2 regions of the Mesorhizobium sp. M0771 genome follow, and region 1 is predicted to be linked to the other one. Evidence: riboswitches for the same ligand, from Rfam matches in the RefSeq annotation. Region 1 holds a riboswitch; the other holds the start of a gene.
What was found. Region 1 has a riboswitch for thiamine pyrophosphate ahead of thiB (thiamine ABC transporter substrate binding subunit). Riboswitches for the same ligand answer to the same signal wherever they lie in the genome.
Positions count from the first base shown of each region.

Region 2: another riboswitch for thiamine pyrophosphate. It lies ahead of NKI05_RS27825 (YkoF family thiamine/hydroxymethylpyrimidine-binding protein); the one in region 1 lies ahead of thiB (thiamine ABC transporter substrate binding subunit).

Region 1 is NZ_JAMYPC010000010.1:28,642-33,423, forward strand. Features, by position in the region: gene thiP (thiamine/thiamine pyrophosphate ABC transporter permease) at 1-1,086, opposite strand, end outside; gene thiB (thiamine ABC transporter substrate binding subunit) at 1,307-2,314, opposite strand; TPP riboswitch at 2,358-2,472, opposite strand; gene NKI05_RS16765 (thiamine diphosphokinase) at 2,634-3,293, shown strand; gene NKI05_RS16770 (ABC-F family ATP-binding cassette domain-containing protein) at 3,295-4,782, shown strand, end outside.
Region 2 is NZ_JAMYPC010000024.1:60,510-65,291, forward strand. Features, by position in the region: gene NKI05_RS27800 (DUF1236 domain-containing protein) at 177-506, shown strand; gene NKI05_RS27805 (hypothetical protein) at 605-820, shown strand; gene NKI05_RS27810 (DUF2934 domain-containing protein) at 913-1,152, shown strand; gene NKI05_RS27815 (hypothetical protein) at 1,312-1,563, opposite strand; partial or broken gene NKI05_RS27820 (GSU2403 family nucleotidyltransferase fold protein) at 1,916-2,305, opposite strand; TPP riboswitch at 2,516-2,628, shown strand; gene NKI05_RS27825 (YkoF family thiamine/hydroxymethylpyrimidine-binding protein) at 2,619-3,227, shown strand; gene NKI05_RS27830 (ABC transporter permease) at 3,483-4,319, shown strand; gene NKI05_RS27835 (ABC transporter ATP-binding protein) at 4,316-4,782, shown strand, end outside.

The sequences.
Region 1 (4,782 bases):
ACGGGCACTGGACCGGCGGCGCAGCGACAATGCCCGACGCGCCATGATCAGCGACAGCGACAGCGCCACCGAAAGTAGCGCCGCCGAGAAGGCGAGACCGGCGCTGGTCAGCGTCGCCTGACGCACGGCACTCTCGCCCGCCAGCCGGCCGAGATCGGCGTCGAGGCCGGACGCGACGGTGGCCGCCATTGGTCCGGCGACGAACAGCAAGGCGAGCACGATCAGGACGGCGTTGAACGCTGTTTCTGCTTTGCCGGCCAAGTGATAGCGGCGCGGCGCGACAGGCAAATTGGCGTCGCCGGTCACATTGGCGCCGAGCCGCGTCAGCGCCAGCATGACGGCAAAAGTCAGCGCGATCTGCAGCACCGTCAGCGTCACCGCTCGCGCCGGATCGAAGTCGAAACGCAGCGCCTGATAGATGGCGACTTCCAGCGTCGTCGCCGCCGGCCCGCCGCCGAGGATCAGCACGATGGTGAAGGAGGTGATGCAAAGCATGAAGACAAGCCCGGCGACGCCCGGCAGCGCGGCGCGCAGCACCGGCCACTCGATCAGCCGGAAGGCTGGCCTCGCCCCCATGCCGAGCTGGCTCGCCAGCCGCCATTGATCGGCCGGCACCGTTCCCAGCGCTTCGAGGAACAGCCGGGTGGCCAGCGGCAGGTTGAAGAAGACGTGGGCGACGAGGATGCCCGGCAGCCCATAGATGTCGGGCCAGCTCTGGCCACCGATCGCGGCGAAATAACCGGCGCGGCCATAGAGCGCCAGTATGCCCAGCGCTGCGACAATCGCCGGCAAGGCAAGGGGCACAGTAAACAGCTGCAGGATGAAGCCGCGTCCGAAGAAGCGCGGATGCCGCGACAGCGCCCGGGCGACGAACAGCGCCGGTACGGCGGAAAGCAGCATCGAGAGCGCAGCCTGCCAGAGCGTGAAGCGGACAACGCGCAGGAGATAGAGGTCAAAGGCGGACGCGGCGCCGGAAAGGTCGTGCGCGCCTTCGCGGATAAGGCCGGCGAAGGCGCCACCGATCAGCAGCGCGATTGCCGCAAGCGCGACAATGCCGGCCGTGATGCGGGGGTCAGAGCGTTGCACTCTTTACCGGGCGTCGCGTTCCTTCGCGCCCCCCTCTGTCCTGCCGGACATCTCCCCCACGAGGGGGGAGATTGGCGGTTTTAGCGCTCCGCTCATTCCTGCAGCTTCGGAGATTGGCGAAAGTCAACGTAAAGGCCAATCTCCCCCCTCGTGGGGGAGATGTCCGGCAGGACAGAGGGGGGCGCCGTAGAGCACTCATCTTTTGACTATACAGCCAAATCTACTTGCTCATCACCGCCAGCCATTCATCCACCCAGGCCTTGCGATTTGCCGCGACCTCTTCCGGGCTGAACAGCAAGGTCTTCGCCGGCTTGACCAGCCTATCAAAAGCCGGATTGAGCGGCTTGTCGGTTTTCCCGGCCGGGAACATCCAGTTGGTCTCCGGAATGACATCCTGGAATTTCGGCCCGGTCATGAAGGCCAGGAACTTCGCCGCCAGCGGGTTCTTCGCGCCCGTGGTGGTGATGCCGGCGACCTCGACCTGCAGATACTCGCCTTCCTCGAACGAGGCCGCCTGGTAGCGCCCGGTGTTCTCGGCCACCATGTGGTAGGCCGGCGACGTCGTATAGGAAAGCACCATCGGCGCCTCGCCCTTGGAGAACAGGCCATAGGCCTCGCTCCAGCCCGGCGTCACCGTCAGCACTTTGCCCTTGAGTTTCGCCCAGGCTTCCGGCGCCTTGTCGCCATAGACCGACTTGACCCACAGCAGCAGGCCGAGGCCCGGCGTCGACGTCCTCGGATCCTGGATGACGATCTTGTCGGCGGCATCGCCCTCGACCAGTTCCTTCAGGCTCTTCGGCGGGCTCTTCAGCTTTTCGGTGTCGTAGACGACGGCGAAATAACCATAATCGTAGGGCACGAAAGTGTCGTCGCTCCAGCCGCCCGGCACGTTGTTTTCAGCCACCGCGCCATGTGGGACAAACAGGCCGGAAGCCTTGGCTTCCGCGGTGAGGTTGGTGTCGAGACCAAGCACGATATCGGCCTTGGTCGAGGCACCTTCGAGCTTGACGCGGTTGAGAAGTGCGACGCCGTCGGCGACCGAGACGAAGTCGACGCTGCAGCCACACTCGGCCTCGAATTCCTTCTTCACCTGGGGGCCTGGACCCCAGTCGGCAGTGAAACTCTCATAGGTATAGATCGTGAGTTTTTCCTGCGCGCACGCAGGGCTTGCCAGTAGCGAAACAGCAAGCCCCAGCGCTGGGACAAGACGGGACAAAAAAATGCGCATCGGCGCCTCCTTCATTCGTGTTGAAAGGAATTGAGGCGTCGGGCTGTCCGAAGCGTCTAATCCCTCCGCCGGTACAAACCGGATCAGGTTCAGCGGGTTGGCGAGACTGCCTCTCAGCCGGTCCGCGAAGATCGCGTCCGGCACCCCGTTAGAGCGTTTCGACACATAGGCCCGGCCAAGGTGCCACGCAAGCGGAAGTTTGCCCGAGCATGATCCCGGAAAGTGGAACCGTTTCCGGAAAAAGATCATGCTCCAACAAAGAGTGACGGTGCCGCTCGGCCTTCCGTTTCGTCGGCGGGGCTGGTAAGGGCCAGCGGATATGAGCACATTCACCATCTTGCTTGGCGGCGATCTCGTCCGCACGCCGCGGCTCGACCGCCAGGTCGCGGGCACGCGCGTCATCGCCGCCGACGCCGGCATCGGTCATGCCCGCCTGATCGGCCTGATGCCGGAGCTGTGGGTCGGCGATTTCGATTCTGTGCCGGCGGACCTGCCTGCCGATCTCGCCGCCGTGCCGCGGGAGGTGTTTCCTCCCGAAAAGGACAAGACCGATGGCGAACTGGCGATCGCGGCGGCATTGGAACGCGGCGCCACCAGCCTGGTGCTGGCCGGCGCTTTCGGCGGCAAGCGCGCCGACCACGCCTTCCTCCATCTGGCGCTCAGCCTGCGGCTGGCCGAGGCCGGCACAAAAGTGCTGTTGACCAGCGGAGCGCAGGAAGGCGCCCCTCTGCTGCATGGCAAGGCCGGCTTCGACTATGCCGACGGAACGCTGTTTTCGGTGCTCGGCTTTTCCGATCTTTCGGGCCTCACCGTGTCCGGCGCGAAGTGGCCGCTCGACCATGTCGAGGTCTTGTTCGGCTCGTCGCTGACCATCTCGAACGAGGTCAAGTCCAACACGACCGGGGGCGGCCTCGAAATCGCGCTCGGCCATGGCCGCGCGCTGCTGCTCGCCCACCCCTACCCCTTGCCTGAAAGCTGACATGGCCCCGCCCCTTCTCAACCTCGACGGCATAAGACTGACCTTTGGCGGCACGCCGCTGCTCGATGGCGCCGAACTGACGGCGTCCGCCGGTGACAAGATCGCGCTCGTCGGCCGCAACGGCTCCGGCAAGTCGACGCTCCTGAAGATTGCTGCTGGTCTGATCGAGCCGCAAGACGGCGAGGTCTTCCGCCAGCCTTCGTCAACGGTGCGCTATCTCCCGCAAATGCCCGACATGGACGGCTTTGCCAATGTGCGCGCCTATGTCGAGGCGGGGCTTGGGCCTGCCGACGATCCCTACCGCGCCACATATCTGATGGAGCATCTCGGCCTCGCCGGCACGGAGAACCCCAACGATCTCTCCGGCGGCGAGGCGCGCCGCGCAGCACTTGCCCGCGTCATGGCGCCCGAACCCGATATTCTGCTGCTTGATGAGCCGACGAACCATCTCGATTTGTCGGTCATCGAATGGCTGGAAGAAGAGCTTGTCCGGACGTCTTCGGCGCTGATCGTCATCTCGCACGACCGTCGCTTCCTCGAACGCGTCTCGCGCGCCACTGTCTGGCTCGACCGTGGCCAGACCCGCCGCCTCGACAAGGGCTTTGGCCATTTCGAGGAATGGCGCGACCTTGTGCTGGAAGAGGAAGAGCGCGAACAGCACAAGCTCGGCCGCCAGATCGTGCGCGAGGAGCATTGGCTGCGCTATGGCGTGACGGCTCGCCGCAAACGCAACATGCGCCGCCTGGGCGAACTGCAGACCATGCGCCAGCGTTTTCGCGGCCATCGCGGCGCCGAGGGCTCGGCGACCATGGTGGCCAGCGACGCCGCCGAATCCGGCAAGCTGGTGATCGAGGCCAAGAACATCGAGAAGAGTTTTGGCGACCTGACCGTGGTCAAGGGCTTCTCGACCCGCATCCAGCGCGGCGATCGCGTCGGCCTTGTCGGGCCGAACGGCGCCGGCAAGACGACGCTGTTGAAGATGCTCACCGGCGAGATGAAGCCCGATGCCGGCTCGGTGCGGCTCGGCACCAATCTGGAAATCGCCACGCTCGACCAGAAGCGCGAGGCGGTCGATCCGGCCGAGACCCTGGCGCAGTATCTCACGGACGGGCGCGGCGAAAACCTCGTCATCAATGGCGAGCAGCGCCATGTCGTGTCCTACATGAAGGATTTCCTGTTCAAGCCGGAACAGGCGCGCACCCCGGTGCGCGAGCTGTCCGGCGGCGAACGGGCGCGGCTGCTCCTGGCGCGTGTTCTGGCGCGGCCGGCCAACCTTCTGGTGCTCGACGAGCCGACCAACGATCTCGACATGGAGACGCTGGAACTGTTGCAGGAACTTGTCGCCGGCTTTGCCGGCACGGTCATCCTGGTCAGCCACGACCGCGACTTCCTCGACCGCACCGTCACCAGCATCATCGCCCCGCACGGAGGCGGCCGCTGGATCGAATATGCCGGTGGCTATTCCGACATGCTGGCGCAGCGCGGCGGC
Region 2 (4,782 bases), on a different contig from region 1:
AATCTTGCGGGTGTGGGTTCTGCTGGCATGACCGGAAGCCGATCAATTTAGTCTCCGCTTGCGGAACAAGACCGTACCGGCTGCGTTTGCCTCCAGGAGCCCGCCACCTCGATCTGCGCTGTTTTCGCCTCATGCGGGAACACGGCGGAGCTCGCCAACAACGACAGGAGACGAAGATGAAAACCATCCTTATTCCCGCCGTCGCCGGGCTCGCCATGATCGCTGGTATCGGCATTGCCGCCGCCGACGAGGTCATCGTCACGCAGCCGGCACAGCAGCAGGTGATCATCACCCCGGAACAGCGCACGGTCGTGCACCAATACGTAAAGAAACATCCGCTTGCCTCGGTCAATCTGCTCGGCGTCGAATTGAATGTCGGCACTGCCTTGCCTGACACTGTCGAGCTGCAGGAGGTTCCCGACGTTCAGTACAGATACGCCGTCGTCGACAACCATACCGTGTTGGTCGACCCCAGCACGCGCAGGATTGTCGAGGTGGTCGAGTAACGCTCGACAACCTAACCATTCATCGGTGATACGGCCCTGTCGTTCTTCCCAAAAGGGCGGCAGGGCCGAATGACGAACATGATGAAAGGAGAATTGCCATGTTGCCGCATGTCGAGACCCCGAACTCCGCCAATGTTGCGGCGTGTTGCGACAAGTTGCTGGCCGAGCGCAACACGGCGCTGTTATCGATGAAGGAAGCGATCGCGCTCCTGCGGGAGCGCACCGGCACCGATCGTTCGGATGCCGACCTCGCCGGGCTGATCGTCAAGAAAGCGGCGCTGCTCGGCGTTGCGGTGATTTCCGACCCGCGCTGAGATGTCTCGTCACTCAAGACGCCGGCCGAATTTTCGGCTAATGTTTTCGTGGAATCTGGACCAACCGACCGGACCCAACCACGGAGGCTTAAGTGACGGACGACAAACAGGACCGCATTCGCCAGCGCGCGCACGAGATCTGGGAAAAGGCCGGCCGGCCTGAAGGCGCGCATCAGGAACACTGGGAGCAGGCCACGGCTGAAGTCGATGGCGCGGTCGCCAAGCCAAAAAAGGCGGCGAAGAAAGCTGACGCCAAGCCCGCCAAGGCAGCCGCCAAGCCAAAGGCAGCGAAGCCTGCCGCCGCAAAGTCCGGCAAAGCCAAATCGAAATAAGGCCAAGTCGAAATAAGACCAGTCGAAATAAAGCAAGGCCGGAATTCGCTGGCCGGGCCATCCTTGGCGCCCGCCGTTCAGGCGCGCCCGAGCCTCTCAACCTGACGAATTGCGCCTGCGACGGGCAGCGCAATTCCTTGTGTTTGGCGACAGGCGCCCTCATGCCTCCCAGGCATAACTCGACAGCGCAAAGCGAATGCCGGCAGCTGTCATGGCCAGTTCGCATTCGGTGATCTGGCGCAGGTGGCGCAGATAGCGCGTCACGGTCTGTGGCAGCCAGCCGGCGCAGGCCTCTACATAGGCGCGGCTGTGAACAAGGGTGCCGGTCGACAGCCTCTCGTCCTTCTCGGCAACGACTTTCAGATATTGGCGGATGAAGCGGATGTCGTCGGCGATGTCCTGGCTGGCCATTCGCCAGGCCCCGGCGAGGCGTTGGCACTGATCGAATGACAAGGGCAACAAAGGGGGCGGCAATAAAGGCGGCGGCAACAAAGGCGGCGGCAACGACGGGGGTGACAGCAAAGGCCGAGAGAGATCGGCGAAGGCAACATGGTTCGCTGTGCTCAAGGACATTCCTCTCTGCGAAAAGAGATATCGTACTTTATGTACGAATAAGCGTCAAGCCAATTTCGTACGGTTGGGACGATGGAAATGAATATAGCAGCTCTGCGAAAAGAGATATCGTACTTTATGTACGAATAAGCGTCAAGCCAATTTCGTACGGTTGGGACGATGGAAATGAATATAGCAGCGGTCGCTTCAGCTAATCCCGCATCGTGAATCCTTCAGGAGTCGCACCAATTTCGCGGAGGGATTTCCCCAGGATGGTGTGACTGTTTTCCCTCGTGGCGGCGTCGAACAGGTTCAAGCCGCCCCGGATCGTCTCGCGCCAGTTTTCGCCCTTGTCCCACGCTTCCATGAAGGCGAAGGCAAGGTCGTCCTGGCGACGCGTGGCTTCGAGCGCTTGGGTCAGCAGGCGCGCTTGATGGAGATCCTTCTCCCGCTTGGCGCCAGCGCTCGGCCCGCGTCGCGAGGCGACGATCAGCTTGTGGATGGCGTAGCGCTGGGGCGAGGGGACCAGCACAGGCAAGCCCGAGCGATGCAGGAGCACAGTCCGGATGGGGTCGCGGATAAGGAAATCCAGAAACCGTAAGGGCTGCGCGGAGTCTCTGCCGTTTTCTTATAATTACGTTTATCAGCTTGAATTTCAACGCAGTTATAAGAAGTTCGTGGAAACGTTATAACGCAACGAACTGACGAGTCGTCTGTTAACGCCCGGGCGCCCGGCACGTCTGGCCCAAAACACTTTCCCGCAGTGCCTCAACAAACGGCTTCCCCAATGCCGCGAACGGTGCTTTAACCCGCCCATCCACAGGGGTGCTCCGTATCGTCGGGGCTGAGATGAGGGCGGCAAGCCTTCGGACCCTAAAGCTGATCTGGATAATACCAGCGGAGCGAGGCGGGCGATGTTTTCAGGCGCACAGATTTCCCTTTATCCCATGACCGACGATTTCGTCGGCGTCATCCTCGGCGCGCTCGGCGCGCTCGATCCCTGGCGCGACCGGCTGCGGATCGAAACCGATGACATCTCGACCCTTATGGTCGGGCCGCCCGAGGTGCTGTTTCCCGCCATGCGCGACCTGTTCGTCGCGGCGGCCAAAAGCGGCAAGCACTGCGTGCTTTCGGCGGCGGTCTCGCGCGGCTGTCCGGGCGAGCCCGACGATCCGATCTGCCGCTCCGACGAGACCGGCGGCCCCGCCATTCCGCTGGACGAGCGCAAGATCGCCGCGATCCGCGCTGTCCAGGCCACGCCGTCGACCGGCCAGCCGGTGGCGGCGCAGTTCTCGCTCTACGTTATGGGCACGGGCGACCATATGGACGAGATCTACGGCTGCATCGATTTCCTGAAACAGTCCGGCGTCTTTGAGCGCTCAAAGAACTTCTGCACCAAATTGCGTGGCGATGCCGGTGCGGTGTTTGCCACGCTCAACGAGGCCTTCTGCCGCTTCGGCCCCGGCGCCGGCCACGTCACCCTCGACATCACGATCTCGGCGAACAGCCCGAGCGCCGTCTGAGCCGCGGCTCAAGCGTCGTTCCTTGAGGATATTGCCGTGGCTGGTTTATCTGACCCATTGCGTGGAGGAGATGCCTCTGACCCCTCAGCACAGAGAGGAGGGGAGCCATTGGCGATTGGCGAAGACCGCGATGCCCACGAATCTCCCCCCTCGAGCAGGAGATGGCCGGCAGGCCAGAGGGGGTCCCAGCGCGTGGAGCGCCGACGTCCTTTTCGCATCGGCAAGGCGTGGGCGCTCTATGCGAGACGACCCCCTCTGTCGCCTTCGGCGACATCTCCCCCTCGAGGGGGGAGATTAGCCGCAGCCATCGCCAAGACCATCCCCGCCGCCTGCGCCTCCGCCCTGCTCCTCGCGGCGTGGGAGCTCTACGCCCGCTATGGTGGCGCTGCGCCCACCATGCTGCCGGCGCCGTCGCGCGTGCTGCAGCAGGCCTGGGAGCATCGCGCTGCCCTTGCCGACAACACGCTGCCCACCATCCGCGCCACATCAGCCGGCTTCGCCTGCTCGTTGGTCGCTGCCTTCGTGCTTTCGGCGCTGGTCGATTTCTTGGCCCCGCTGCGCCGCGCGCTGTTTCCGCTGCTGATTGTCAGCCAGACCTTGCCGCTGGTCGCGATTGCGCCGCTCATCGTACTGTGGTTCGGCTTCGGGCTGATGCCAAAAATCTTGCTTGTGGCGCTCGTTACCTTCTTCCCGATGATGGTGGCGCTGGTCGAGGGTTTTGCCGCGACCAGCAAGGCGATTTCGCAGATGCTCGCCACCATGGGGGCAGGGCGCTGGCGCATCTTCTGGCTGGCGCGCCTGCCTTCGGCGCTGCCCTATTTCTTCGCCGGGCTGCGCATCTCCATCACCTACGCCGTCGTCGGCGCGATCTTCGCCGAATATGCGGGGGCGGCGAAGGGGCTGGGCATCTACATGCTCAATGCCAAGAACAACTTTCGGCCCGATCTGGTGCTCGCCGCGGTCGCCGTCAGCGCCGCGCTCACGCTTGTCTTGTTCGCCATTGCGGTGCTCGTCCAGCGCTTCGCCATGCCTTGGGAGAATGCAGGGAGCGAAAGCCGCGACGTCAGATCTTCGGGAGACAGCAGCCAATGACACGGCTTGAACTCCGCGACATCAGCAAAAGCTTCGGCGCGCTTGAGGTGCTCGACGGCATTTCGCTGCACGTCGCGGCCGGCGAGTTCGTCTCCATCCTCGGCCCTTCCGGCGCGGGCAAGTCGACGCTGTTCCAGTTGCTGACCGGCGCTCTGAAGGGCGAGGGCGACATGCGCTTCGACGGCGCGCCATTGCAGGGCAGCCCCTTCGCCTTCATGCCGCAGCGCGACGCGCTGATGCCGTGGCGACGCGTCATCGACAATGTGACGCTGGGGCTGGAAGTTCAGGGTCTTGGCCGCAAGGCGGCACGCGAGCAGGTCGCGCCGCTGTTTGCCGAGTTCGGCCTTGCCGGCTTTGAGCGCGCCTGGCCGGCGAAACTTTCCGGCGGCATGCGCCAGCGCGCGGCGCTTTTGCGCACCGTGGTGCAGCAGCGCGACATGCTGCTGCTCGACGAGCCCTTTGG